DNA from 4 places in the Frankia sp. RB5 genome. Region 4 is predicted to be linked to each of the others. Evidence: riboswitches for the same ligand, from Rfam matches in the RefSeq annotation. Region 4 holds a riboswitch; each other region holds the start of a gene.
What was found. Region 4 has a riboswitch for cyclic di-AMP ahead of AC6EXY_RS11200 (transglycosylase family protein). Riboswitches for the same ligand answer to the same signal wherever they lie in the genome.
Positions count from the first base shown of each region.

Region 1: it holds a riboswitch for cyclic di-AMP, as region 4 does, so the genes downstream of both, AC6EXY_RS10405 (C40 family peptidase) here and AC6EXY_RS11200 (transglycosylase family protein) in region 4, are expected to answer to the same signal.
Region 2: it holds a riboswitch for cyclic di-AMP, as region 4 does, so the genes downstream of both, AC6EXY_RS23750 (peptidoglycan-binding protein) here and AC6EXY_RS11200 (transglycosylase family protein) in region 4, are expected to answer to the same signal.
Region 3: it holds a riboswitch for cyclic di-AMP, as region 4 does, so the genes downstream of both, AC6EXY_RS14530 (C40 family peptidase) here and AC6EXY_RS11200 (transglycosylase family protein) in region 4, are expected to answer to the same signal.

Region 1 covers NZ_JCBATA010000015.1:119,484-126,454, forward strand. The annotation lists gene AC6EXY_RS10390 (PLP-dependent cysteine synthase family protein) at 1-1,005, opposite strand, end outside; gene AC6EXY_RS10395 (hypothetical protein) at 1,220-1,648, opposite strand; gene AC6EXY_RS10400 (hypothetical protein) at 2,122-2,289, shown strand; gene AC6EXY_RS10405 (C40 family peptidase) at 2,560-3,522, opposite strand; cyclic di-AMP (ydaO/yuaA leader) riboswitch at 3,666-3,822, opposite strand; gene AC6EXY_RS10410 (M56 family metallopeptidase) at 4,055-4,981, opposite strand; gene AC6EXY_RS10415 (BlaI/MecI/CopY family transcriptional regulator) at 4,978-5,367, opposite strand; gene AC6EXY_RS10420 (C40 family peptidase) at 5,785-6,750, shown strand.
Region 2 covers NZ_JCBATA010000051.1:50,806-57,776, forward strand. The annotation lists gene AC6EXY_RS23745 (AfsR/SARP family transcriptional regulator) at 77-1,057, opposite strand; gene AC6EXY_RS23750 (peptidoglycan-binding protein) at 1,282-2,037, opposite strand; cyclic di-AMP (ydaO/yuaA leader) riboswitch at 2,517-2,668, opposite strand; gene AC6EXY_RS23755 (four-helix bundle copper-binding protein) at 3,089-3,445, opposite strand; gene AC6EXY_RS23760 (amidohydrolase family protein) at 3,730-5,220, opposite strand; gene AC6EXY_RS23765 (hypothetical protein) at 5,388-5,534, opposite strand; gene AC6EXY_RS23770 (DUF309 domain-containing protein) at 5,817-6,305, shown strand; gene AC6EXY_RS23775 (thiolase family protein) at 6,570-6,971, shown strand, end outside.
Region 3 covers NZ_JCBATA010000023.1:59,017-65,987, reverse strand. The annotation lists gene AC6EXY_RS14555 (hemerythrin domain-containing protein) at 1-120, opposite strand, end outside; gene AC6EXY_RS14550 (hypothetical protein) at 314-691, shown strand; gene AC6EXY_RS14545 (PhzF family phenazine biosynthesis protein) at 740-1,453, opposite strand; gene corA (magnesium/cobalt transporter CorA) at 1,642-2,967, shown strand; gene AC6EXY_RS14535 (hypothetical protein) at 3,397-3,780, shown strand; cyclic di-AMP (ydaO/yuaA leader) riboswitch at 4,271-4,450, shown strand; gene AC6EXY_RS14530 (C40 family peptidase) at 4,456-5,556, shown strand; gene AC6EXY_RS14525 (alpha/beta hydrolase family protein) at 6,241-6,894, opposite strand.
Region 4 covers NZ_JCBATA010000017.1:50,486-57,456, forward strand. The annotation lists gene AC6EXY_RS11185 (adenylosuccinate synthase) at 1-16, opposite strand, end outside; gene AC6EXY_RS11190 (DUF3151 domain-containing protein) at 199-639, opposite strand; gene AC6EXY_RS11195 (transglycosylase family protein) at 700-1,425, opposite strand; gene AC6EXY_RS11200 (transglycosylase family protein) at 2,106-2,786, opposite strand; cyclic di-AMP (ydaO/yuaA leader) riboswitch at 2,794-3,008, opposite strand; gene fbaA (class II fructose-bisphosphate aldolase) at 4,112-5,149, opposite strand; gene AC6EXY_RS11210 (DedA family protein) at 5,496-6,119, shown strand; gene AC6EXY_RS11215 (CAP domain-containing protein) at 6,426-6,971, shown strand, end outside.

The sequences.
Region 1 (6,971 bases), on a different contig from region 4:
CACACCCAACAGTCCGTGTTCGGCACAGAATCCGTCGTCGTAGACGGTGCTCCAATATCGCTGTGGACCGTCGGGAAAGATTGCCACGATGCGGGTGTCGTTCGGTTCGCGCCGCGCCAACCAGGAGGCCACCAGGGCGACCGCTCCGACGCTCCATCCACCACTGGCGAATCGTGCTGCCGCCAGCCGCCGGCATGCCCACGCCGCCTCGCCGGGCGCCAACCAGTGGACCTCGCTGAACTCCTGATAGGCGACGTTACGCGGAAAGATACTGCTCCCAAGACCCCGCATGAGCCGCGGTCCGTCTGGCTGCCCGAAGATCGTTGAACTGATCGTGTCGACTCCCACGAGGCGCAGATCCGGAAACATCTCGCGCAACACGCGCGACACCCCGGCGCTGTGACCTCCCGTGCCGACGCTGCACACCAGCACGTCCACCCAGCCGACCTGCTGTGCCACCTCTCGTGCCAGTCCTTCATAGGCCGCCACGTTGTCCGGGTTGTGGTACTGGTCTGGGCAGTACGCGCCGGAATGCTCGCCGAGCAGTGCCTGGACCCGGTCCCGCCGGGCCTGCTGCCAGCCCCCGGTCGGATGAGGCCGGTCGACGATCTCTAGTCGAGTGCCGTAGGCGGTCAGCAGGCGGTGCATGAGCGGTTCCAGGCCCGGATCGGTCACCAGGATGATCGGGTGGCCGTAGACGATTCCTGCCAGGGCCAAGCCGAGCCCCAGCGTGCCGCTGGTCGACTCGACTACCGCGCGGCCAGGAGCGAGTTCACCGCGTTCTCGGGCACAAGCCACCATGTGCAGGGCAGGCCGGTCCTTAATACCACCCGGATTGTGGCCCTCCAAATTCGCCCAGAACCCGCCAGCGCTACCGAAACAGACGTCGGGAATCCAAAGAACTGGCGTGTCGCCGACCACGCTCGCTGGGGAGTCCGCCATCGGCGGCGTACCAAGCGACTGACCCGGGATCGGGGGGATACGTGCAACAACGGTTTTCCGCATAGCGGATATCCTTCACAAGTAAGACCATCGCGAGATGATGGAATACCGAACGCATTCGTCGGTCGCGGTCCACATTTTCGCGCCCCCGTCAGAGGGCTGCGACGAGGAGCCGGCGCGGGGTCGGCAGGCCACCTGCTCAACTTCGGCGGCGGCGACCACGCGGGTCACAGCACGGAGGGGCGATCAGACGTTCGCACTCAAAGCGAGGCGAGTATCAGGTCCGCAGCACACACAGCTGTGCCAGCTGGCACGGGAGGCGGTCAGGAGCAACCGTCTGGAGTCGGGCGCGGGGACGGCCTGAAACGAACAAGACCAGGGCGGACAGCAGGAAGGCGGCTGCAGTCAACGCGAACACCGAACCCACAGCGGGGATCAAACCCGTGGCGCCCAAGAGAACCAGATCGGCGATCCGGTCGGGGCAATGAAATCCGCCATCATGATGGCTCTCTGTGCCCACCGCGGATGAAGCATGATGGTGTTCTCCCACGCTCACGAGGCTGGCGCCGCCCAGCGCCTCAAAGCCGCGCTCCGAGTGCTCCGCAGACCCGCACAGCGACGCCGAGAGTAGCATGCTCGCGAGCGCCGCGAGCAGGACAAGAGCCGTGGCGGTTCGCCATCCCAGCATCCTGTCGCGACTGGCCATCACAGCGTAAGGCTATCTCACCGAGAGAGAACGGCTAGCACTGTCAGGCCACCGGGCCCGGCCTGACCGCAAAGGCCACAGTTGTCGCCGCCTCAGAAGAGGTAGTCTAGACGTGGATAGCCTCCCCGGAGCTCGTCCAATGCATGGAAAACGTAGGCACCTGTGCACCTTCGCCACCGGCGCCGATTACCAATATAACTACTTTTCCTGAAAGTGGTAGACAGGCCATCGATGCCACCGGAAAGGGACAGCCATCAGCGCGAGTCGGCGGACCTGCTGCGGGTGGCCGCCCGTCGCGCACAGCCTGCCCGGTAGGATGGTGAGCGGGCCGAATGGATAGTGGTCGTCTTGGCTGAAGTAGAGTTCGCTCAGCGGCCTTCCGCCGGTGCCAGCTGGGATGTCCGGCCGCGCCGCGCCTCCTCGAAACGATCACAGTCCGGGTCGGTGGCGAACACCTCCTGAGTCGGCCGCTGGTGCAGGTCGAAGCGGCCGGCTTTCAGCTCGAACGGCGCGAACGGTGCAAGCGCGGAATCGTCAAACGGCTGGTGGCCCGCAAGCCGCAGGCGGACCAGGCCAACCCGACGGCCGTGCCGACTACCGACCTCGACGCCGACGCCGACGCCGACGCCGACGCCGAATGATGCGGGAGGTGGATCAGTACCTGTCTGCCGATCGTGTGCGGCGTCAGCGCCCCCGATTCGGCGATCGGTGAGGAAGAAGAAGCGCCTCACGTCACGGTGCACGGGTGGGCCGTGGCACGGCCACCGCGATTCCCCCTCGACACGCTGCTGTGCAGCTTCTCGTGAGGATCACGCGGTGGCCGTCTCACGTCACCGACCGGCATTCCGGCGAGTTGTCAGACGATCACGATCATAAACAGGGCGGTGAACTCCACGCGGCGTCCGGCCGTGTTACTGGTGGACGCGGCCTACGGAGTAGGACGACGTCCAGATTTTCTCAAGTTTCACCACGTCGCCGGACTTCGGTGCCACCCACATCTTCCCTCCGCCCGCATAGATTCCTTCATGATAAATGCCGCCGGGTGCACCGAAGAAAATAAGATCCCCGGGCTGTTCGGATCCCTGGGCGATGCGGGTGGTCGCTGCGTACTGCTGATCGGTGGTGCGGGGAAGTGTCTTGCCAAGTTGCCGGTAGATGTACTGCACCAGACCGGAGCAGTCGAAGCTGCTGGGCCCGGTCGCACCCCACACGTATGGTTTACCGGCCTGCAGCGACGCCAGATAGACTGCCTTCTCCCCGATACTCGTCGCCCCGGTGACGGCTCCGGCAGATGCGGGCTCGGGCTCGGGCTGGGGCAGGGCAACCGAGGTTCGCGTTGCGCCTCCGGACGTACGCGTTGGTGAGGTCGACGCCGCGGCCGGCTGCGGTTCGGGGCGAACCCGGACGATCGCTGGTCCGTATGTCGCGGCCCCGAACGAGTCGTTCCCGGTGAACAGGGCCCTGACGGACGTGGTGGTCAGGACCCTCGCGGTATAGCCGGCGTAGCCGCGCCCATCTGTCCGGAGAATCTTGAACGTCGTCCATCCCGTCGGGAACTGTGCCTGCACGAGGATGTCCTGGTTGGCCACCGCCCTGCCGGTGCCGTCAGTCAGCCGGAATCCGACATCGATCGGCTCCTCGGCGCCGACCGTCATGTCGGCGACGACGGGGGCGACTGTGGCCGACGCGCGTACGGTCGTGGTGGACGGAGTGGCCTGGCGCGGCACCAGCGCCGCCGGGGCCGCGGGGATGGTGGTCCTGCTTCCCACCGCGGCGCCGAGTGCGCCCGCGGCGGCGATCCTCGTCTCCCCGGTTTCCGGATCACCAGAGGAGTCCCCGTGGGTACTGGCCAGGGCGATGCCTGAGATCGCCATGGTGCCCGTCGTGATCGCGGCGACCGTCGCCCGGGCCGAGGTCCGTGCGAGCAGCGAACGGGCAGACGCGGAGGCGCGGTGTCGTCCCCGCCCTGATCCTGCGGGTTGGTCTTCGGAGGAGTAGATCTCGGCCGAATACACATGAGCCCTTTCCCGGGCGCCTACGAGGTGAGCTGTCGGGTTCGGGCGGGGAGCCCGGCCAGCACATCAAGGCAGCTGGCTTCACCCCAAGGACGCCTGCCGAGGCAGGACGCCCGGAGGAACGTGGTTCCCCCGCTCCTGTCCCGGCCGCGCGTGGAGGGGGCACCGGACCGGGGACAGGACTCGGCGTGCGGTCCGATGCTGCTAGGCGGAGACAAACTACCACTACACGGCATAGTAGACAGAAGTAGGCCGGGGTCGACGGGCGGGAGGGGTGACCACCTCGTGCCGGGACGGCCAGCCGGCCCGCTCTCCCCAGGAGGGATCATCTCGCCACCAGACGGGCGCGGAGCGTCGACCCACCGAGCCTGGTTCGGAGACCGTCGGGATCTCAGAGGCAGTGGTAGCCGAGGTCGCTCAGGGCGGGCATGGTGACGGCCGCGAGTGGTGTGAGGAGCAGCGCGGCGATCAGCAGCGCCCGCGCCGCGACGGCGGGGCCGCCAAGCGGCTCCCGCGCGGTGAGCAGGCGCAGGACCCGTTGGCGGACCGCGGTGCTTCCCATGCCCAGGGCGGACACGGGTGGGGCGGCGAGACGCAGGACGGCGTGGGCGACGGTGTGCCGGGGGCAGTGGCGGGTCGCGCCGTCGTCGGCGGCGAGTTCGACGAGCCGCCGCAGCTCGCCGGGCATGTCCTCGAAGAGGGGGACGGGCCCGAACGCGCGGTCGAGGATCGCGGCGCCGGTCAGGATGAGGTGGTGCCGGCCGCGCAGATGGGTCCGCTCGTGGGCGATCACCGCGTGGAGCTCGCCGGGCGGCAGGGCGTGCAGCGCTCCCGCGGTCAGGACGACGGTGGCGTCCCTTCCCGGCAGGCAGAACGCGCTGGGTTGGGGGTGGTCGAGGACGAAGACGTCCAGCGCCGGGTGGAAGCGGCCGACGAGGCGGATCTCGCGGCGGTGGCGGCGCCGCACCCGGCGCTGCAGGACAGTGACGGCTACGATGGCGTACCCGAGCCGCAGCGCCACGCCGAGGACGCCGGCGGCGCCCACCGCCTGCGGCACTGTCCAGGTGGGTACGGGCAGCTGATGGTCCGCCCAGTCGCACCACTGCACCAGCAGGACAAGCAGATCACCGAGAGCGTGAACGGGCACGACCAGCAGGAGCGGCGCGAGGATCACGGTAGCGACGGCGGATGCCGCCGCGGCGAGCCACATGCTGATCGCCAGCCGGGGCGCGCGGGACGTCCACGAGGCCGCGGACAGCGGGCGCGGGAGTCCGACCGTGACGAGCAGGGCGTAGGCGATCAGCCCGGTGGAAATCACGCCGGCGGCGTCCTCTCACTGCCCGGCGTCCGCTGGCTCTCGTGCCACTGCACGGCGCCGCGCAACGTCTCGTACTCCGCCGGGTTCATGGTCTCGACGAAGTGCAGCAGCGCCAGGCCCCGGTCCTCGGCCCCCGAGAGCACCTCGCTCATCATCCGGGCCGTGTACGCGCTGCGGCTCAGCGCCGGCTGATAGAGATACGACCTCCCCGACCGCTCCCGGGTCAGCCAGCCCTTGCGGTACAGCCGGTCCATCACGGTCATCACCGTCGTGTAGGCCAGCGGCCGGTCGAGCAGCCCCCGGACGTCCCGCACGGCCACCGGCTCCCGGGCCGACCACACCCGATCCATGATCTCGGCCTCCAGATCACCGAGCTGTTCCACCACGCCCGTTCCTCTCCCGTCCGCACGTCCCATCCCACCCGCACGGCAGCGATCCGCTACGCCGACGCCCGAGCCCGCACCAGAAAGCGCAATCCGCATCGCCTGCACGACCGCCGCGCCAATGCGCTCTCAGTCTCTGGCACCTGGCGATACCGCCTCGGCGAGGGGCATCGACCGACCCCACAACCTCACGGCCGGCGCTCGGGGGGCGCTCGATGCGCCACCCGCCCCGAGACCGCCTCGTCCCGAGCCGCCCATTCTCACCCGATCTGCTACATGACATAGTAGCTAGGGCCAGATGGGGCGAAGGAAGGATTTTCAGTGGATCGAACCGCGAGGAGCGGCCATCCAGCGCAGGACAGCACACTTGCACGGGAACTCAGCCCTCTGCGTCAGGCCGGTCGGTTCAGTCGGCGGGGGATGCGGCTCACGCCAGCGCAGCGCCGGGCCGCCACCGTCGCGATGATGACCACCGGCGGATTCGCCGCCGCGTCCACCGGGTTCGCCCTGGCCACCTCCGACAACGTTCCGGCCGTGCCCACCATGCCGGTCACCACGGCTGACCTGGTCACCGGCTCGCGCCCACCCGCCCCGCATCTCCAGGCTGCGCCCCTCGCCGGCGCGATCGCGGATCTGACGCCGGCGTCCGGCTTCACCGCCTTGTCCATCACTCCCGATCACCCCGCGATCAACCCGAACGCACCCGTGATCTTCACCGTGCGCGTGGTCGCCGCGGACGGACGAACGCCGCTCGCCGGGGAGACGGTGCGGATCGCCGTGGTCGACGGCCCGAAGTGGACCACCACCGCCCGGCTGCGGACCAACGGCGCGGGTGAGGCATACATCTCCGCCCGGCTGCTGTCGACCACCACCCTCACCGCCGTGTTCGACGGCTCCGACGCATTGCGCCCCTCGCTCGCCGACGCGACCACGGTCACCGTCACCGCTTCGAGCCCGCAGTCAGCCTCCGCCGACGCCGGCGGGGCAACCTCGATCGCGGGCACACCATCGGTGGTGACCGAAGTACCCGCGAGCGGGATCGGCGCGAAAGCCGTCTACCTCGCCTCGCTGCAAAAGGGAAAACCCTACGTCTGGGGGGCGGCGGGACCCTACGCCTTCGACTGCTCGGGCTACGCCCAGTACGTCTACCGGCAGCTCGGCCGGAATCTGCCACGTACCGCCCAGCAACAGTTCCAGGCCACGATCCGGATACCAAAATCCGGCAAGCAGCCCGGAGACCTGATCTTCTTCGGAACGCCGGGCAACATCACCCATATGGGGATCTACGCCGGCAACGGCTACATGTGGGCCGCGCCGCAGTCGGGGCGCACCATCAACCTGCAACCCATCTACTCCAGCACGTACTACGTCGGCCGGGTCAGTTGACACGCTTCGCCCGTCCACTGGTGACTGGCCCGGCGCCCCGAGCGCGGCAGCCACGGCGCGCTGCCCTGCGGAACGCAGCAGCGTTCTCTACGCCTACCCGACCGCAAGGCCCGGCTGCGAAGCACACAGATTGTTCCGCTGAGGATCCAGCTCGACTGCCAGGTCGATCCCTGACCGGCCAGTCCTGTGTCCCACTTGCGGATCGGGGCACACAGGCCCAA
Region 2 (6,971 bases), on a different contig from region 4:
TCGGGTGGGTCCGTCGGCCGGGGCAGGGGACGACCCGATGCGCGGAGTTGATACCCGGCGTGGGTTCAGCGTGGGTTCACCGGCTGTGCGCGTCCGCGGGTCCGGAGCGGGCTCCGGGACAGTCCGGTTCCGCCTCCAGCACATGCTGGTGGACGCGGCGCAGCGCGACGCCGGGCTCGATGCCGAAGTCCGCCACGAGGCGTCGATGGAGGGTGCGGTACTCGCTGAGCGCCTCGGCCCGGCGGCCGCTGCGCTCCAGCGCGACGAGCAGCTGCGCCCACAGCCGCTCGCGGGTCGGGAACTCGAGGGTGAACGCGCGCAGCACGGGCAGCACCTCGTCGAACTCGCCGAGCGCGAGCCGCGCGTCGATGAGGTCCTCGTGCACCGCCCACCGGGATTCCTCCAGGCGCAGGCTTTCGGTTCCGGCCACCTCGGCGGGCAGCTCGTCGAACGCGTCGCCCCGCCACCAGCCGAGGGCTCGTTCGAACAGGCCCACCGCGCGGCGCGGCGATCCGTCCCGGACCGCGGCGCGGCCTCGCTCGACATCCTGCTCGAACCGGACGAGGTCGATCTCGTCGGGCTGGACGATCAGGCGGTAGTGGCCGGGCCGGCTCTCGATTCGTCCCGGTCCCACCGGCCGGAACAGCACCCCCGAACCAGGGCCGACTGCCGCCACGTGCCGACGGTCCGCGGGGGCGCCGGGCGGTGGGGGCAGCGTGTGGCGCAGCTCCGAGAGGTAGGTCTTGATGTTCCCGAGCGCCGAGCGCGGCGGCGAGTCCTGCCACAGCGCCAGCCGCATCTCCTCGATGGACGTCCAGCGGTCCGCGTGCAGCAGCAGCGTCAGCAGCAGCGCCCTCTTCTTGCGTTGGTCGATGCGCACCTGGTCCCCTGACGGACGCCAGACCTCCAGCGGCCCCAGCACGGCGAACAGCGCGCCGGGCCCGCGCCAGCGGGTGGCGGAGCCGCCCCACGACGAGGGCTCCACGACGGACATGCCGGGAACCCGAGGTCCGCACCGGATGGCCAGATCCGGCACGGTCGCGCGCTCGTCGACCATGATGATCCTTGTCGGTCGGAGATCCTCAGCAGACGGAGAATCTTTCCCGGGCGGACCCCGTACTCGTCTGCCTGCGGGGACCGGCGGCCCAGGTGGGCCGGTGCAGGGAATACCCCGGGCGGCGCGCGGGTAGTCCTGCCATGCGTCGGACACGCGACGGCGCCGCCCATGGGTCGGGAACACCCACGGGCGGCGCCGTGACACGCACCGCCGTCGGCCTGGCGCTAAAGCCCGAGGCTCGCGCTGGTCTGCGGCCCGACCACACCGTCCACCAGCAGCCCATGCTTGAGCTGGTAGTCCCTCACCATGTGGTTCGTCTGGTAGCCGAACTGCCCGTCGACCTGGATCGGGTAACCGAGGTCCGCGAGCTTCTGCTGGATGCGCCGGACGTCGTCGCGATAGCCCAGCCCGCTGACCAGCGACGGGTAGCCGGCGGCCTTCGCGACCGGCGCGGCGACCGGCGCGGCGACCGGCGCGGCTGTGTAGGAGATGGTGCGGATGGCCGCGCCGCCGCCCACCGCGCTCGCGGCCGCCTGACCGCGCGCGGTGAAGCGGGTGTACATGCCGTTGGTCCAGGTGCTCCAGGCGCGGACGCCCTGACTGGAGCAGACCTGCTTGGCCGCCCAGGCGTTGGTGGCCGGGTCGTAGAGGTTGCGTGAGCCCACCCAGCCGGCGTGCGCCCGCATGTTGATCTGCCAGAGGCCGCGGGAGTCCTCGCCCGCGGTGGCGTGCGCGAAGGTGTTCCCACCGGACTCGGCGAGGGCCACGGCCACCCAGGTCGACAGCGGCACCCCGCTGCATCCGGACAGGCCGGCGTTCGCGGCCACCTGGGCGATCGTCACGTCGGACACCGCGCCGGTGGCAGCGCTCGCGGGACCCGCCGTGGCGAGCATGCTGACGCCCGCGCCGAGCACGCCGGCCGCGGCAATGGTGGCGCCCCGGCGCCGCGCCGCGCGCTTACGATGCTTTCCCTTAGCCATTCTTTGACATCTCTTTCGGTGTCGGCAAGCGCAGATACGGGAGTTCAATGGCCGTCGAAGATGCGGCCAAAAATGAGCACGGAAATTTAGGGGCAGCACGGACTAATTAATGTCGGTGAGCCCTGTTCAGGTGCATGAGGAAAGCAGTCGATACCGAGCGGCGCGGTCGGACACGGTCAGGGATCACGCCCCGGCATGAACGGCGATCAGGTCAGGAGGAATGACCAGTTCACCGGGCCACCGCCTCAGCGGCGGCGCGCGGCGACGAGAACGGCACGGCAGGACCTAGGGCAGGCCGCGAAAACCGTGCGAGAACGATGGGACGGCGGCGAGCGATCGGCGACCACCACCCGTCGCCCCGTCAGGACGTGGGCAGCTCCCACCAGGCCCGTCGCGGACCGTAGAAGGCGCCGACCGATCTGGCGACCCGCTTGGCCGGGCCGGCCGGCCGGAGGAGTTCCCGAGGCACAGGCAACGTGGAGTCCTTCCCGTACGCCTGCGAGGTTAGCTGTCGGGTGCGGGCCGGGAAGCCCGGTCGCCTGCGTGCAGACGACTTAACCCCAAGGGCGATCGTGACGGGACCGCCCGGCGGAACCTGGTTCCCCCGCTTCTGCCCCAGCTGTCTCGGAGGGACCCCGGGCCGGGGGCAGAACTCGGCGTCAGCCCGGAGCAACGTGTGCCCGGCAACCGTAGCGAACTACCCTGGGTAGTTACAAGTACTTGTTCCGTGCGAAACCACGGACACACCCATGACGCTGCGTGCATTTCGCTGCAATGTCGCAACTCTCAGACATCACCCGAAGCATCGTGTACGACGCACATCACCGCTCATGTCCGACTCGTGCCCGACCTGGGCGGACCTGGACGTCAACGCGGACCAGATCGGAGTGAGCGGCGGAAGCGATCGCACAGTCACCGCACGCGCCAGGGCGGTCGCGTTCGGCTCGGGCGACGGGTTCGCCCCGGCGTCACGCGCCGGGGCGAACCGCAGGGACCGGGTGCCGGCCTCAGCGCGGCATCCCGGAGGCGCCGGCCTGCTGCCTGACCGGTGTCAGGCCGCCGCGCCGGCCATCGCCGCGCAGCTGTCCAGGCAGGACCGGCAGGCGCGGGCGAGGCGGGCGAGCTGGGCGTCGCGCGGCATCCGCTCGCACATCTCGGCGCAGGCGCCGCACACCCGCACGCACATCGCGCACATGCCCCCGTGGAAGGGCGACATGCGGCACATCATGTCCGCGCAGGTCCGGGTGACCGCCGCGCAGTCCATCATCAGCCGCATGTCGTCGGCGCTCATCATGCTGCCCGGCATGTCCATACAGTAGGAGATGGTCTCCTCACACAATGCCGAGCAGGACATGCACTCCTCGATTGCCCTGCGCATCTTTTCGGTGATGGTTTCGGCGTGCTGCACAGCAAACACCTCCGGTCGGTGGACGGCGTCCTTGACGCCACCTCGAGGCCCCGACGGGCAACGACACCGACCCGACCGGGGCCCCTCCGACAATAGCTCCGACGAACAGACGCGCATCTCGGCCGCCCTCCGGAGCCCGCCGCCCGACTCCTCGAAGACGCCCGAAAACATCACCCTCCGACCTCCCGCAATGCATTCCGGAATCCTGGAGGGAATCACCTCCCGAGTTTCGGGTTCTGGATACCGGCGACAGGTCGGGACTGTTCCCACCGATGGCGTACGGGTCAGGGTGAGGTCCGATGGCTGGTCTGCCCGGCGGCCGGCGTTCGCGCGCCCGCGGCGGGCGCCGCGGACCAGACGGGCGAGCCGGGCGGAACGAGCTCGGCGGGCAGCCGCGGATGTGCCAGCACCGCCCGGCCGCCCACGAAGACGCCGCGCACGGCATCCGGCCTGGTGAACAACTCCAGGTCGGCCGGATCCTCGTCCAGCAGGATCGCGTCGAGGACATAGCCGGTCTCGATGCGTCCGAGCCGGTCGCCGACGCCGCACAGTCGTGCTCCGTTCGCGGTCGCGGCGAGCAGGGCCTCGGGTGGGGTCAGGCCGGCGCGGCGCAGATGGGTGATCTCGGCGAGGTTGCCGCCGTGGCGGCTGTGGTGCCGGGCGTCGCTGCCCAGCGCGATGGACACACCCGCCGCGCGGGCGACGGCGATGGTCTCGGCCAGCGCGGCGGCGGTGGCCTCGGCTCGTTCGACCGCCCAGCCGGGTAGCACGCCGGTGCCGGCGAGCGCGGCGAGGTCGAGGTAGGCGCTCAGGGTGGGCACCAGGGTCACGCCCCGCGCGGCCATCGCCGCGCCGGCCCGCTCCCCCAGGCCGATCCCGTGCTCGATCGACCGGGCGCCCGCGGCGGCCGCCGTCTCCACCGCCCGATCACCGAGCGCGTGCATCATCACCGGCCTGCGGTAGCGGGCCGCCTCGGCGACGGCCTCGGTCAGCTGGGCCCGGGTGAAAGGCAGGTCAGGCGCGGACCCGCCGCGCACCGGCGGTGCCGACAGCACGCCGCCGCTGGCATGGATCAGCACCCAGTCGGCGCCGGCGCGCAGGACCCCACGCACCGCGGTGGGCAGGTCGCCGGCCGCGGTGACGGTGTGCGCCGGGCGCCCCGGGTACTCCGGCCCGAGCACCTCCTGCGCGGATTCCAGGCCGGGGCCGAGGAGCGCGCCGTCGCCGTGGCGCCCGGTCCGACTGAGCGGCACGACGCAGACCGTGAGGCGGGGACCCGGGACGACCCCGGCGAACAGCGCGTCACGCAGGCCGGCGTCGGCACCGCCGGCGTCGCGCAGGCCGGTGACACCGGCGTGCACCGCGGCCCGCAGCGCGCCGGCGCTGGCCAGGTAGCGCCCGGACAGCGGGGTCGTCATCAGCTCGAGTGGATCATAGGTGGACTGGGTCACGTGGGCGTGGCAGTCCACCACGCCCGGCATCAGCCACAGCCCCCGGGCATCGACGTCGACGGCGGACCGGTCGAGCGCCAGCCCCGGCCCGATCGCCTGGATGACGCCGGCGCGCACGGCGACGTCGACGGGCGCGCCGAAGCGGCCCCGGCGGTCGAGGACGTGCGCCTCACGCAGGGTGAAGTCGGCGAGCCCGGCGGTGCGGCGCTCCGGCTGGGCCACCTGGCCGCCGTCGCCGGCGGCCCCCCGGGTGGGCGACGGCGCGGGCGGCACCGGACGGTCGGGGCCGGGCGGTCCACCGGATGGTGCGAGGGGATCGTTCATGGCGGGTGCCGTTCCTGCCGAAGTCGACGACCTTCCCCACGGCCGCGGCATGTCCGCCCCGCGCCGGGCGCGTGCCCGGTCCGGCGGGAGCGGCCCGCGTCGCGCTGGCCGGTGATCCGCGCCGGAGGTCCGGCGCGGCCGAGGAAAGGTCCGGAATGCCGCGGTCGTCAGCGCGGACAGGCCGTCGCGCTGACCCGGCAGGTGTCGATATGCCGACGATGGGTGAGCACGCGGCGCTCGCCGCGCACGCCCGTCCGGCCGGCCCGCGAAGCCGGGCCCGGCGAGTTCTCGCCCGTCCACCCCTCGCGGGACATCGCAGCCTCCCCGGCCTCGACCGGCACCGGGGCGGCCGATGGCCGTCCGCCGCGGTCGGCGTCGTCAGGCCACCACCGTAACCAGCGCCCGGGAGTGACGCAAAGGAACCGCGGGGCCGCCGAATGACACCGTCAGCGATCGACGACACCCGACCACCTGATCGACAGTGCCCGGTCGGTGACCCGATCGCCGATCCCACGGGCAGGCCGGCGCGGGCCGACGCCGGCCAACTGGATCACTGCGCGTGACAGATGCGCCGCCTCCTGGTCACACTAGCGACGATGACCACATCACCACATCCCCGGCGGCCCGAGGCCCGGCCGCGGCCCGGTGCCGAACGCCCCCGCGACGCGCTCGGGCGACCGCTGCCCTTCGGGGCGAAGGGTGTGGTGCCGCTGGACCTGCCCGCCGTGCTGCCGCCGCCGGCCGCGCTCGCCGCCGCCCAGCACCTGCTCGACACCGGTCGGCCGTTCCAGGCGCACGAGGTGCTGGAGGCCGCGTGGAAGTCGGCGGACGCGCGGGACCGCGGGCTGTGGCGCGCGCTGACCCAGCTCGCCGTCGGCATCACCCATCTGGCCCGGGGCAACACCTGCGGCGGCATCGCGGTCCTCACCCGCGCCGGCGAGGGGCTCGCCCCCTACGCCGCACGCCCGCCGTACGAGGTGGACGTGGCCGGCCTGCGCCGCTGGATCGACCGCCGCGTCGCCGAGGCGGCGAGCCCGGGCTGGGCGCAGTCGCCGCCGCCACGCCCGCCCCGGCTCCTCGGCTGACGCCCACCGCCGACGATGCCCACACGCGACGACGCCCACGCGCGACGATGCCCACGCGCGGCGATGGTGGCGGGCGACGACGGTGGCGGGCGACGATGTTGGAATGCGCGTTCCCCGCGACTTGTTGCCCCGTCAAGAGCGGGCTCGTAGCGTCAGGCCGGACGATCGTGGGGGTGCGGCCGTCGGAGCACGCCACGCAGTACCGAAGCGACACGAGCGGGGCGACGGAGTGATCCGGCGGCCCTGGTGACGAGGGAGATTCCCATGGCAGACGCAGTCATCGTCGACGCGGTCCGCACGGCGTCGGGCCGGGGCAAGCCGGGTGGGGCCCTGTCCGGGGTGCACCCCGTGGAGCTGCTGGCCACCGTCCTCGGCCAGCTCGTCAGCCGCAACGACCTCGACCCGGCCCTGGTCGACGATGTGATCACCGGATGTGTGAGCCAGGCGGGCGAGCAGTCCGCCAACATCGGCCGGACAGCCGTGCTGTCCGCGGGCTTCCCCGAGTCGGTCCCCGCGACGACGATCGACCGCCAGTGCGGCTCGAGCCAGCAGGCCGCGCACTTCGCCGCGCAGGGCGTGCTCGCCGGCGCCTACGACATCGTCATCGCCTGCGGTGTCGAGTCGATGAGCCGGGTGCCGATGGGCTTCTCCACCGCCGGCCAGGAC
Region 3 (6,971 bases), on a different contig from region 4:
CAGGGCCTGCCGTGGATCGCTCGGCGGGGCGTCCGGCGCGCCGGCCGCGTCACCGTGCTCACGGGACAGCTCCACGAGGTGACGGGCGTCCTTGTGCGCCGCGTCCACCAGAGTCGTCAAGGCCTCAACCATGATCACCTCACCGGAATGACACCAGATATCTACGCAGGGTCGCCAACACGGCCAAGGTACGCCTTCGACATCAAGATCGCACTCTGGAATCAGCTACACAGAGTGATGATATCCCGACCAACCGTGCGAGACGTCCGCCGGGATGTCTACCGTGAGAGAGGTTTCGACTACGATTGCCCCCATGGTTGCCAGTAACGTCCCCATGGCCCGGGACCAGGCAGTATTCGCCGCTCGCTCGCGCCTCGCCGGGGCGCGCCGCCGGTTCGTCGGCCACGACCTGCCACCTCTGGGCAGTCTGATCGTCCGTCACCAGGTGACGGTGCCGGACGGGGTCGAGTGGCCCTGGGCCCGGGTGTCCAGCTGGCCGCACCCCGCCCTGTTGCGCGGGCGCAGCCTCACCGACGGCACACACCCGTCACTCGCCCACATCCGGATGGGCCTGCCGCTGCGCATCCACAGCGACGACCTCGTCGACTGGGCGATCATCGACGCGCGCGGCGAGATCGTGACCGGGGCGTGGACCCGCAGGCTGCGCGCGCCCGCCGCGTCTCCCACCTGACCCGCGGGGACCCATCAGCGGGCCGGTCTCCACGGCGGGACGGGCCATTCAGTGGGCGAGGAACCCCTCCACGTCGTCGATGACGAGGCGCTCGTCCTCGACGACGAGGCCGCCGACGTCCGCGAAGCCCTCCGGTCCGGGCGCCGCCAGCACGATCGAGCCGGCGCCGTGGTGGACCGTCAGCCGCCGCCCGAGCGTGACGGCGAGCAGCATCGTCGCCGAGCCGCAGGCCTCGTCCTCGGCCACCCCGTGGCGCGAGCCGAAGGCCCGGGCCCGCACGATGCCCGCCGGCTCGTCCAGCCAGGCCCAGACCTGCTCGAGATCCTCGCCGACCGGGCGGGGCAGGGTGAGAGCGTCGACCGCGGCCGCGTCGGCGAGCTGGCGATGTCTCCAGGGCGGCACGGTGGCCAGCGGCACCCGAACCCAGACCCGGCCCTGGTCCTGCCAGCTCGCCGCGTCCCCGCCGGTGGGGCGCAGCACCGCCGGGTGGCCACCGAGGATGCGCCCGAGCTTCCAGGCAGCGCCGACCAGGGCGTCGCCGGCGGTCGGCAGTTCCCCGCCGGGCGTGTAGACCGCGAGCTCCGCCTGCTCGGCATCGTCCACGAACACCGTGGCCGGCAGGCCGAGACCGTGGGCGATCCGCTCCCGCTCATCAGGCTCGGGAAACCGCTTGCCGGCGTCGAGGACCACGACGAGCAGACTGCCCGCGGCGCCGGTCTCGTCCGTGAACACCCGCAGCCTGCGAACCTCTGTCTCGGTCATCTCACCCTCCCGTCGCCGGCGTTCCCCGCCCACGCTGGCACAGTCGGCGGGCATCCGGGTACATCGCGAGCCGTGGATCACCTCGCGATGCCGGCCAGCGCCTTGCCACCATGAGGCTAGGCCCAGGTCAGGTCAGATCGGGTCAGGCCGGTCGGGCAGCGGGGAAAGAGCGAGGGAAAGAGGCGAGCGTGCGAGACGACGCGACGCACACGCACACGCACACGACGCGGGCGGAGCCACCCGGTGACCGCGCGGCCCCGCCCGGCACGGACCAGGCCGGCACGGACCAGGCCGGCACGGACCAGGCCGGCACGGACCAGCCGGGCGGGAGTCCGCCGGGCGGGAGTCCGCCGCGGCCCGGGCGGGGCGAGGAGCATCCCGTCCTCGACGCCCTGGAACACGCCTCGGCGAACGCGCACCGCCTGGCCGGCGCGCTGAGCCGGCCGGCGGTGTCGCTGGTGCGGGTCGGCCGCAAGCGCCGCCGGCCCCGGGGGGTCGAGATCCCGGCGACCCCGGACGGCCGGGTGATGGCCTGCGGCGTCTACAGCCACGGGCAGCGGGTGACGACGGAGGTCGACCACCGCGACGCGCTGCGCCTGGCCCGGACGGAGCGCGACGGCTTCGCCTGGCTCGGCCTGTTCGAGCCGACCTACGAGCAGCTCGTGGCGGTCGCCGAGGAGTATGGGCTGGACCTGCTCGCCGTGGAGGACGCGGTCACCGGCGGGCAGCGGCCCAAGCTGGAGTACTACGAGAACCACCTGTTCATGGTGCTCAAGACGACGACCTACGTCGCCCACACGGAGGTCACCGGAACCTCGGAGGTCGTCACCACCGGAGAGATCATGATCTTTCTCGGTGAGGACTTCGTCGTGACGGTGCGCCACGGCCAGCATGGCGAGATGACGAAGCTGCGGGGCCGGCTGGAGGCCGCCCCGGAGATGCTGCGGCACGGTCCCACCGCGGTGCTGCACGCGATCTGCGACAGCATCGTGGACGACTACGTGGACACGGTGGAAAAGATCCAGGTCGACATCGACCAGATCGAGGCCGGAGTGTTCCGGCGCGAACGCGCTCCGTCCACGGAAACCGCCTACCAGATGAAACGGGAGCTGCTGGAGCTCAAGCACGCCGTCCAGCCGCTGGCCGGGCCGCTGCGCACGCTCACCTCGGACAGCCCGCGCATGATCGACGTGGCCATGCGGCGGTACTTCCGGGACGTCGCCGACCACCTTGAACAGGTCAGTGAGCGCATCTCGCACTTCGACGAGCTGCTCTCGTCGGTTCTGCAGGCCACCCTGACCCAGCTCACCATCGCGCAGAACGAGGACATGCGCCGGATCAGCGCCTGGGTGGCGATCGCCGCCGTCCCCACCGCCCTGGCAGGAATCTACGGAATGAACTTCGAGCACATGCCGGAACTGCGCCAGACCTGGGGATATCCGGCCGTTCTCACGCTGATGGCCGTGGCCTGCCTGTTTCTCTATCGGGCGTTCAAGCGCAACGGCTGGCTGTAGGACGTGTTCGCCGCCCACACGGGCGGCGCGGGTCCGGTCGCGGGCCGCGGGCAGCCCCACCCGACCCGCGGCAACCGGCCGATCTGTCACACACGGTGATAGGTTGCCGACAGTGCGCCGGACCGGGTGCGAGACGGCCGGCCCGGCGGCATTCACCGCCGCGTCGGCTCGTTGGGTGTGAGTGGCGCGAGATCGGGCAAATGTCCATAGAAACAACATGTTGGGTGCTATAAGCCCTAAAATCGCTGGCGCGGGTAGCCGACCCATAGCTCTTTCTTGCCATGAGTCGACAGTCATGACGTATCCGTACGATGGGTTACACCCGGCCACCTTCGTCAGCTACCGTAACCAACCGTGTCGGAGCAGCCGGGACGCGTGCCTGCCGCTCGGTGTGGTCCCCACCGATCCCCCCACCCGCCAGGGGAGTACATGCCCTCGTCTGACCCCAAGCGGCGAGAGACCGCCACCCTCCCCGACCGGGGCGACCTCATCGCCGAGCTCGCGAGCCGCCTTGAGGACCTCGACACGCTCCTGAGCCGGCTGGAGGACGCCGAGCAGCAGGCCAAGGACGCCAGCGAGCACCTCGTGCGGACCCGGCGCTGGCAGGAGGACACCGTGCGGACCATCCAGGAGGAGCGGGCCCGCATGCGCCAGCGCCAGCACGCACTCGACGAGCTGGCCGACCGCGCCCGCGCCGCCGTCACCGCGCTGCGCCACCACCGGTCGCTGCCCCGCGAGGTCCACGAGCTCGCCGTCGAGCTTCAGGTGCTCGACGCCGCCGGCTTCCTCAGCCGGCGCGCGCGGGGGCGCTGACTCCCGGGCCACCGCGCCCTGCCGGGCCGCCGCAGCCATCCACCCGCCCGCGTCACCTTTCGGCGATCCCTCCGTCACGATCCGCGGCGACCTCGGGCCGGGCCGCCCTTCGCCGAACCCGCCTCCGGCGGCGTCCTGGACGCCCCGAGACGCTGCGGCGGGCCCGCGGCAAGCAATTACTTTCTGTTCTCGAACCGACTCAACCCGAAGCCGCACGACCGGGGTGGCACTCTCGTTCACCCCCTTCTCCGCATCCCTCCCAGGCCCTCGAATGCCCGCCAGAACCGCAGGACAGGAAGGGTTTTTCGGGATGGGGGGCCGATCCGGGACAGCGGTAGCCAGACTGGGAGAGGGCTTCGCGCGGCGGGCACATCAGCGCACACTGGCTGTAGTTGGGAAGGACTAGTGTTTACCCACCCCCTCCAAGTGGACTAGTCTCACGCCGACGTCACGACAACACCGGGCCGAACGCCGAATCCTGCCCCCGGCCCCGGTGTCCCCTCCGAGTCGTCACATGGGGCAGGAGCGGGGGACCCACCTCCACCGGCTGGCACCGATCCGCGGCGCCGGTCTAGGGGTGAAGTCCGAGGCGCGTGAAGGTCACGCCCTCGGACCGGGCAAGCCCAGCCCGAACCCGACAGCTCACTTCGCAGGCGTACGGGAAGGAATACACCGTTGTCCGCGCAAAGCGTGCAGCTCGACGAAGATTCGCGGATCGCAGGTCGCGGCCGTCACCGCGCCCCGTCCACCGCGCCGGTCGCCCGTAGCAGGGCCCGCGCTCGCGCCTTCGCCGCGATGACCACCGGGACCGTCGCGGTCTCCGGGGTGGCCCTGGCCGGCTGCGCCACTGACGTTCACGCCGCCGCCCCCTCGGACGAGTCGACGAACACGGCTCCGGTCACCCTGGCCGCGCAGATCGGTTCGCGCGCCGCCCTGGGTGGCAGCATCGCCGCGGCGGCCGTGAGTGCCCATGGCGGCACCTCCGGCGCGACGCTGGGCATGACGAACGGCGTCGACGCGCCGCCGCTGTCCGGCAAGATCCAGGTTGGTCTGCGGAGCACCACCCCCCAGCAGACCGTTGACGCCAACGAGGCGATCAACGTCGGGTTCTCGCTGTACAACCAGGCGACGAACGAGCCGCTCGCGAACCAGCTCGTCAAGGTCCAGGTGAAGCTCCCCACCGGGTGGGCCACCTTCAAGCACCTGCAGACGGACTCGCGCGGCTACGCCTCCTACACGGCGCGGGTGCTCACCACGACGAGCGTCACCGCCATCTTCGACGGCACCGACGCCCTGCAGTCCGCCCGCTCGTCCAACGACGCCACGCTGACGGTGGCCCCGCAGCCGACCGCCTCGGTCTCGCGGAGCGCCGGCGTGCGGGTCGACACCCCCGAGGTCAACGTCTCGGTGCCGGTGCCGACCAGCTCCATCGGCGAGAAGGCCGTCTACCTGGCCTCGCTGCAGGCGGGCAAGCCCTACGTCTACGGCGCCGAGGGGCCCAGCTCCTTCGACTGCTCCGGCCTCGTCCAGTACATCTACAAGCAGCTCGGCAAGACGGTGCCGCGGACGACGGACGCCCAGTTCGCCGCCTCTACCCGGGTCTCGATGTACAACAAGCAGCCCGGCGACCTGATCTTCCTCGGCACGCCCGGCAACATCTACCACGTCGGCATCTACGCCGGCGACGGCAAGATGTGGGTCGCGCCGCACACCGGTGACGTCGTGAAGCTCCAGAAGATCTACACGACCTCCTACTACGTCGGCCGAGTCCTCTAGGAGCCGTTCCCCGGCGTCCCAGACTCCCGGGTCGCGGCCTCCCCCCTCCGGCCGCGACCACCAGACAGAGTCCGTGCCGCCGGCTCGGCGCCTCGGCGCTCGCCGCCATGCGCTCTGACGCCCGCCACTCCATGTAGGCGTCGCTTCTTCGCCGTGTGGGTCACCATCGCCGCTGACCCGGACGAGTACCGCCCAGGACGAGCATCGGCCGGGCCCTGACACCGCCCGCCTGATCACGGTCCGCCTGGTCCCGCGGGGCGCCTCACGCCGTCCCCGTAGTTCGCCGTGCCCGACCGTGCCTGCCTGACCGTGCCTGCGCCTGACCCCGGCCGAAGTCGCGTCTCCTTCCGGCCGGACGGACGTCAGATCTCCCCCCCATCTGACGTCCGTCCGGCCGGAAGGCCCCCGACCCCGCCGGCCTTCCCTCGGATTCCCCCCCCATCCGCAGCGGAAGGCCGGCGGGCCTTCGGGAGCCACGGCCGCGGGTCCGTCGATGCCGCTACCCCCCTCCCGGCGGCATCGACGGACCCCGTTCTCCGTCATCACGGTGTGCCCAGGTGTGACAGTGCGCCCAGGTGTGACAGGTGCGCCCAGGTCACAGAACCCAGGTGTCACAGGCCAGCCGCTCGGCCCGCCCGGCCCACATCCGTACGGCGCGGGCCTGGACGGGCTGCTGGCGGGCCGTCAGGCGGTGGGCAGGCGGTGCGGTTCGGACGCCTTCCACAGCGCCTCGCTGACCTTCTTGTTCCACTTCGTCTCGGCCACCCGCTCCTGCGGGGCCCGAGCGGGGCAGGGGGACTGCGGCTCCTGGGTGAACTGCCCGACGACGCCGACGGCCGCGAAGACCGGCTTCGCGCCGCCGCAGACGGTCGTCTGGGCGAGCCGGGCGCCTTCACCGACGCCCCAGATGTACACCTGGTTCAGGTCGATCTTGCTCTTCCTGTCGGCGACGAAGCTGACCACGTCCCGGATGTACTGGGCGTCGGGGCTGTCCGGCCCGTCGATGCGCCACAGTCCACCGACCGCCTCCGGATAGGCGACCGCGAAGTCCTCGCTGTTCGCCACGGAGCCCGCGCCGCTGTCATGGTCAAGGTTCTTCGCGGCCGCGTTGTCGTCGTGCAGGATCAGCACGAGCGGGATCGGGTTCTTCGGATGGCCTGGTGCGTGCACGAGCAGCTCCCGCCCCGCCGAGCCGTACTCCTTCGGCATGGTGACCCGCTTGGTCTTGGTGCCACCGTTGTTGCCGATGAACAGATACAGCACGACGATGACCGCCGCGACGATGTACACGGTTCGCTTGTTCTTGCCCCACCAGCCGGCAAGGGGATTCGATGCCACGATCCAACCGAACCACACCGCCCGCCGGGAAACGCCGCAAACGCGTGATCAGATGACGCCCTGGCCGGCCCGTCGTG
Region 4 (6,971 bases):
GGACTAGAGCAGGCACCGGGCGAGGTTACTAGGGATGACCGCCGGGTGTGGCCGGTGCGCGGATCCTTGTGCGTACGCAGCCGCAGGCCGGACCGCCTTGCTCACGCTGAGCCCGGGTTGCGGTCACTCACCGCGGCAACGGTCACGCCGCGCGGCGGCCTTCGCGCGCCCACGTGGCGCGGGTCGCCGAAGGCGTCCTCAGGCGTCGAGGCCGAGTTCGCGGGCCGCGGCCGGATCGCTGTCGGCCAGGAAGGCACGGCAGCGGTCGGCCTCCTCGGACTCGCCGATGGCGCCGGCGGCCCGGGCGAGCGCGGCGAGCGCGCGCAGGAAGCCGCGGTTCGGCTCGTGCGACCAGGGGATCGGGCCGGTGCCCCGCCAGCCGGCCCGGCGCAGCGCGTCGAGCCCGCGGTGATAGCCCGTGCGCGCGTACGCGTAGGCCTCGACGGGACGGTCCGCTTCCAGCGCCTGCTCGGCGAGCGCGGCCCAGGGTGCGCTCAGCGCCGGCGCCGCCGCGGCGACGCTCACCGGCGCCTCGCCCGCCGCGAGCGCGCCGGTGGCCGTGGCGTCCGAGGGCAGCAGCGTCGGGGGTGGCCCGGAGAACAGGTTGCGGCCCTGGCCAGGCTCGGACGACGTCGTCATGGGGTCATCCTGCCGCATGGGCGGTGACGGGCCGCATCGGGGGCGTCCCGTGCGGTGCCGTCAGGAGCGGACGCTGGCGTTCCAGAGGCTCTGGCCCACGGCGCCGGGCTGGCCGTCGTCGACCCGGGTCAGGTACCCGTAGAGCGCGGCGATGCCCTGCGACTGCGGGCCGAACTTGCCGTCGACGGTGAGCACGAAGCCCTTGTTGCGCATCGCGGCCTGCCAGACGAACGCGTCCGGGCGGACGTCGTCGCCGTACTGGGCGGACAGGACGGTGCCCTTGTAGGAGTTGTCGCCCATCTCCTGGCGGGCGCGATCCAGCGTCATCGGCGGCTCGGCCGGAGTGATGGCCTGCTCGATGACGTCGCCGCCCGAGCCGACGGAGGCCGGACCATTGTTGACGAGGCCCATCTTGCGAGAACAGGACGGCCAGGGCGACCAGCCTCGGGAGTTGTACAGCTTGGCGGCGGCCGCGTCCTGGGTGGCCGGCGCTGCCTGGTGCGGGAGGCCGGAGTAGCCGAGCCCGTGCCATGTCTGGGAGTCGAACTGGTAGGCACCGTAGAACCCGTTGCCGGTGTTGATGGAGTAGTTGCCGCCGGACTCACACTGTCGGAGCTTCGAGAAGTCATCCGCGGTGGCGGCCCCGGCGGGGGCCGCGGCGACCGTGCTGACCGCGAGCCCGCTGCCGACGATGGCCGTCACCGCACCGGTGGTGCGCAGAATGCGGCTCGCGGCCGAAGGAGCCTGCGGAGCCCGGTGTCTGCCTCCACGCCGACCTGACGGCATGCCAGTCCAATCCCGTTCGCCTGCGGGGTGAGCTGTCGGGTGCGGGCTGGGATGGCCCGGCCGGACCGGCCGCGGGTCTTCGGTGGCGGGATAACGATCTCCCCATCGAAAACGCTGGGTCGAGCCGACTTAACCCCGAGGACGTCCGAGGACGTCCGGATGGTGGGTCCCCCACTCCTGCCCTCTGCGGTGCGTTCTCGTGCGAGCCGCCTGGCCGGTGGGCAGGACTCGGCGTCCGTCCGGGCAGCCTCGCCGGGATGGCGAGTGATCGGCACTCTAGCGATACCGGCGCAGGGCACGCAAACCGGGGTGGTTCGGAGTAACCAGATGGGACGCGCAAACTGCGGGGCCCGGGGGTGCCGCCCCGCCGGGCGGCGCGGGTGTGCCCGGCGGCGCCGGCGGGCACGGGGTGGAGCGGGAGTGGCGCGGGTGCCGGCGTCGGGCAGGTGACGCCGGCCCGACCGGCCCGTTTCTCCACATGGCGCTGCGCTGCGCCGGGCGGCGGCGTGGGCCGGTCGGTTCGAGCGGAAGTGCCCCCCTGCCCGGTGCACCGGGTGGGGAACGTCGGTCCGGGGCCAGGACGCGCGTCCCCGCGTCGGCGGCCGGGTGGACCTGATGGATGGGGTGCCGCCCGGCGGCGCGCCGACCGGTCGAACGGGCGCGCTCGCGTGGCGTGGGACTCAGCCGAAGGTGGCGTGCCAGGTCGCCGGGCCGACGATGCCGTCGACGTGAAGACCCTTGGCGGTCTGCAGGGCGCGGGCGGCGGCGGCGGAACGTGGGCCGTAGTGGCCGTCCACGGCGATCGGATAGCCCAGCTGGCTCATCCGGGTCTGCCAGGCGCTCACGTCGGCGCGGTTCTGGCGGACCAGCGCGGTGGTGAGGTTGCGGGTGAAGTTCGGGCTGGTCGCCGCCGCGGGGGCCACGGTGAGCCCGCTGCGCTGCGCCGAGCGGGAGGCCTGCGCCGCGCCGCCCGAGGACGATCCACCCGCGAGCTGGTCGGCGCCCATGCCACGGCCGCAGACCGGCCACTGCCCGAAGCCGGAGCGCTGGGCGAGGCGCAGCGCGGCCTCGTCCTGGACGGCCGGCGCCGCCTGGTGCGGCAGCCCGGAGTAGCCCAGGCTGCGCCAGGTGCCGGCCGAGAACTGGTAGGCACCGTAGTAGCTGTTTCCGGTGTTCGTCGTGTAGTCACCGCCGGACTCGCACTGCCGCAAACCTGCCCAGGTGGTGGCGGCCTCCGCCGGCTGGCTGACGACGATGGAGCCGCCTACCGCCGCCGCGAGGACCGGAGCCACCATGAGGGCCCTCGTCCGGAGGCGGGTTCCGGCGCTCCATTGTCGGCCACTGGTACGTGCGTCGGACATGTGTTTGTGGTCCTTCCCCACGCCTGCGAGGTGAGCTGTCGGATTCGGGCTGGGAACTGCCCGGCCATGCCAGGGATTTCCTGGGGACGTGTGGTCGCACCGAATCACGGTCCGGTGCCCGTCGCTCACGGCTTCACCCCGAGAGCATCGAATCCTTTCGATGCTCGGAGATGGTTCCCCCGTTCCTGCCGCCTGTGGGTGAGAAATCGTCGACCGGGGGCAGGATTCGGCGTGCCGCCCGACGAATGCCGCACGTTGTTGAGCGGCACGGCGAAGACCATAACCACGCCGCCCGGCGAGTCGCCAAGCATTGAATAGGGCGCGTGAAAAAGAGCACAGTCGGCGCGCCTGCTTGAGGGGGCCATGGTGCGGCTGGTATCGCGCGTGCGCGCCCGCTCATCAACCTGGCGGCATGGCGGAGAGTGGCATTTGTACGCGCCTGATCACCCTGCTTGCCGATGGGTTATGACAAGCGGAGCGTGGTGAAGCGCACTGAATGCGTGACATGGAGGTGCTGGTGCTTGCTGGGGTCCGCGACGGCTTCTGGGAGAGATGACCCGTTACGTCGCTTCGTCCCGTTCAGCCTACCTGTGTGAGAAAAGCAACGGAAATCGGGTCGCTACTTACATTGGTGTCGTTTGGCGACCCCCTGTGTCCAGCTGAGTGCACACAGTGGCATCGGGCGCAGGAGGTGCGGGGATAGGACCAGATGCCCTCCTTGGGAGTCCGATGGTCCTGTGGGCGGAACGTCTGGGACGTGACGGTTGATCTGCAGGAAACGTGCTGGTCATGAGCGTGAACCGCCATCGGACCCGGAGTGGACCACTCGGCGAGAAACAGTGGTCCCCCAGTCGCGGCGTGCGGCTGGGGGACCGAGAGGGGCGCGCATCATATGGGACGCCGGCAGGTTCCGGGGCGTGGCGAACGGGGTCCGATGTCCGTTACGTGTGGGCTGACCGGGTGCGGGACGGGCGTCCCGCCGGGAGAACCCGGGCGGGCCCCGAATCGGCGCAGGGAACGCGAGAAGCGGTCCGTGCGCCCATCGGCGGCCGGCGTGTGGGGGTGGCCCGGCGAAATGCTCGTCCCGCGTCAGGCCGACCTGGCCTGACGCGGTCGGATCGGTCCGGACGGTGAACCCGGTGGCCTCCCGGCGGGGGACGGCCGGCCGGGCGGCCGACGGTCCTCCTCCGGGTCGTGACGGTTCCGATGGTTCATGTCCGGCGAGTGCCAGGGAGCGCGTGGCGTCGGAGTCTTCCCGCGCCCGCGCCTCCCGTCCCGGTGGTGTGTCTTCCGGGGACTGTGCCTTCCGGTGTCTTCCGGTGCCTCTAGGCCTTGCCGAGTGCGCGCCCGGCCGAGCGGAGGTCCTCGCAGGCCTGCGCCACGCGGTCCGCCATGCCCTTTTCAGCGAGCTTTCCGTAGGTGCGCGGGTCGTACGCCTTCTTCACGCCGACCTCGCCGTCCACCTTGAGAACACCGTCGTAGTTCCTGAAGGTGTGGTCCACGATGGGGCGAGTAAATGCGTACTGGGTGTCGGTGTCCACGTTCATCTTGACGACGCCGTAGTCCAGTGTTTCCCGGATCTCGCTGAGGTCCGAGCCGCTGCCGCCGTGGAAGACGAGGTCGAACGGCTTCGCCCCGGCCGGCAGGCCGAGCTTCTGGGCGACGTGCTCCTGGCCGTCGCGCAGAATCGTCGGCCGGAGTTTCACGTTGCCCGGCTTGTAGACGCCGTGCACGTTGCCGAACGTGGCGGCCAGCAGGTAGCGGCCCTTGTCCCCGGAGCCGAGGACCTCGGCCGTCCGCCACATGTCACCGGGCGTGGTGTAGAGCTTCTCGTCGATCGCGCCGACGACGCCGTCCTCCTCGCCGCCGACGACACCGATCTCGACCTCGAGGACGATGCGCGCGGCGGTCGCGTCGGCGAGCAGCTCCTCGGCGATCTTGAGGTTCTCCTCGAGCTCCACCGCGGAGCCGTCCCACATGTGCGACTGGAACAGCGGGTCGCGGCCGGCGGCGACGCGATCCTTCGAGATGGCGATCAGCGGCCGGATGTAGGTGTCGAGCTTGTCGGCCGGGCAGTGGTCGGTGTGCAGGGCGATGTTGACCGGGTAGGCCTTCGCCACGTGGTGGGCGAACTCGGCCAGCGCCTCGGCACCGAGCACCATGTTCTTCACCGTGGAACCGGACAGGTACTCGGCACCGCCGGTGGACACCTGCACGATGCCGTCGCTGCCCGCCTCGGCGAATCCCCGCAGGGCGGCGTTCAGGGTCTGCGACGACGTGACGTTGATCGCGGGATAGGCGAAGGACTCCGACTTCGCCCGGTCGAGCATTTCGGCGTAGATCTCTGGCGTGGCGATGGGCATCGTGGGGCTCCTTGTCGAAGCTGTCGGGGCGCCGATCAGCCATGTACGGCGGCGCAGTACAACCCGATCGGGCCGAAGCCCGCCGTCGGACTGTTGGTGGGCGAAGGGTATGACGGCCGGCGTCGTTCGGGTGCTCGGATGCGGCGGACGTCGCCGGGCAATCTGCCGGCACCGCGCCGAGCCGCCGGTCACGGACCCATGACCCGGCGGGGTGGCCCGCGGGGAGCATGCCGGGGATGGCCCGTCGTGGCCGGCCCGGCTCCGGCGGGGCGTGGTCCGTGACCGCGTCGCGGCGCGGCGGTGATCCCCGCACGGACGGATCGCCCGGCACACTGGAGGGGTGGATGTGGCCAGCCTGTCCGGGACGACCCTCTACGCCGTACTGTTCGCGGTGATCTTCATCGAGAGCGGGGTCCTGGTCGGCTTCTGGCTGCCCGGGGACACGATCCTGTTCGCCGCCGGCCTGGTCGCGGCGGACGGTGACGCCGGCGTCTCCATCTACGTCCTGTGCGTCGGGGTCGCCATCGCCGCGAGCCTCGGTGCGATGGCGGGCTACTACACCGGGGTTCGGCTGGGCCGGCCCTACCTGGAGCGGCGGCATGCCTCCGCCCTGGCCCGCACGGAGCAGTTCTACGGGCGGTACGGCTCGGTCACCCTCATCGTCGCGCGCTTCGTGCCCTGGGCGCGTACCTTCGCCCCGGTACTCGCCGGAGCGGTGGCGATGCCGTGGTACCGCTTCCTCGCCGCGGTCGTGTCCGGTGCGCTGGTCTGGGGTACCGGCCTGATCCTGCTGGGCTACCTGGCGTCGGCGATCCCCGGGCTGCGTGACGCCGCCGGCTGGCTCGCCGCGGTGGTGGTGGTCGTCTCCGTCGTGGCCGGAGTGGGCGGTGAGCTGCTGCGCCGCCATCGCTCCCGGCACGAGGCCGGAGATCCCGGTACTGACGGGACGGCCGTCGGCGAGGGCGGATAGGCCCGGGCGAGGCCGGTCCGGTGAGCGCGAGGCCGGTCCGGCGGGGCGGTGGTGGGTAAGAGGGGCGCTTCCGGGCGTCGGCCGTGACCCGGTCGCCGGGCCGCTGGGCGTCGTCCCCGCGTGTCTCCCGCCGTCGGTCCGGTGAGTGGACGGCCCGATCGGGGGGTCCCCGGGTAGCCTGCACCGCGTGATCATACGATCGCATCAGGCGAGAACGTTATGGTGGCTGGCCATTTTGGGCTACCACTGACTAGCCTGGTCGGATCCAGCACTTAGGTCGGGGGGGCCGACCAGGCGAAGGATCCCATGTATCTCACGCGTAACCGGCGCCAGATCTCCCCGCGCCGGGCCGTGCCCGTTCCCGTCCATCCGGCGGGTGCCCTGCTCCTCCCGGTAGCGATCGCGGCCCTGCTGTTCGGCGCGGCCGGCTGCAAGGCGAACCCGGTCGGCGCCGGCACGGCCGGTGCGCCCGGCGCCACCACCCCGGGCACCCCGGGCACCGCGGCGTCGCCAGCCGCGAGCACCGGCCAGACGCCGGCGCAGCCGATGTCGGCACCCCTCGGCACGACGCCGACGCCGTCCTCGGTTCCGGCGACCACGACGCCGGTGACCCCGGCGTCGTCGGCCCCGAGCGGTCCGGCGAGCACACCCGGCGCGACGCCCTCGCGCCCGTCGCCGCGACCCGTCTGGACCCTGCCGCCGATCACCATCCCGGCCCCGGCGGGCGGCCTCACCCCGAGCGCGGCCCCACCCGCGCCCACCACGGCCCCGCCCGCCACCGTTGCGGCCCCGCCGGCCACTGTGCCGGCCCCGCCCGCCACCGGGCAGAGCGCGTTCGCCACCGCGGTGGTC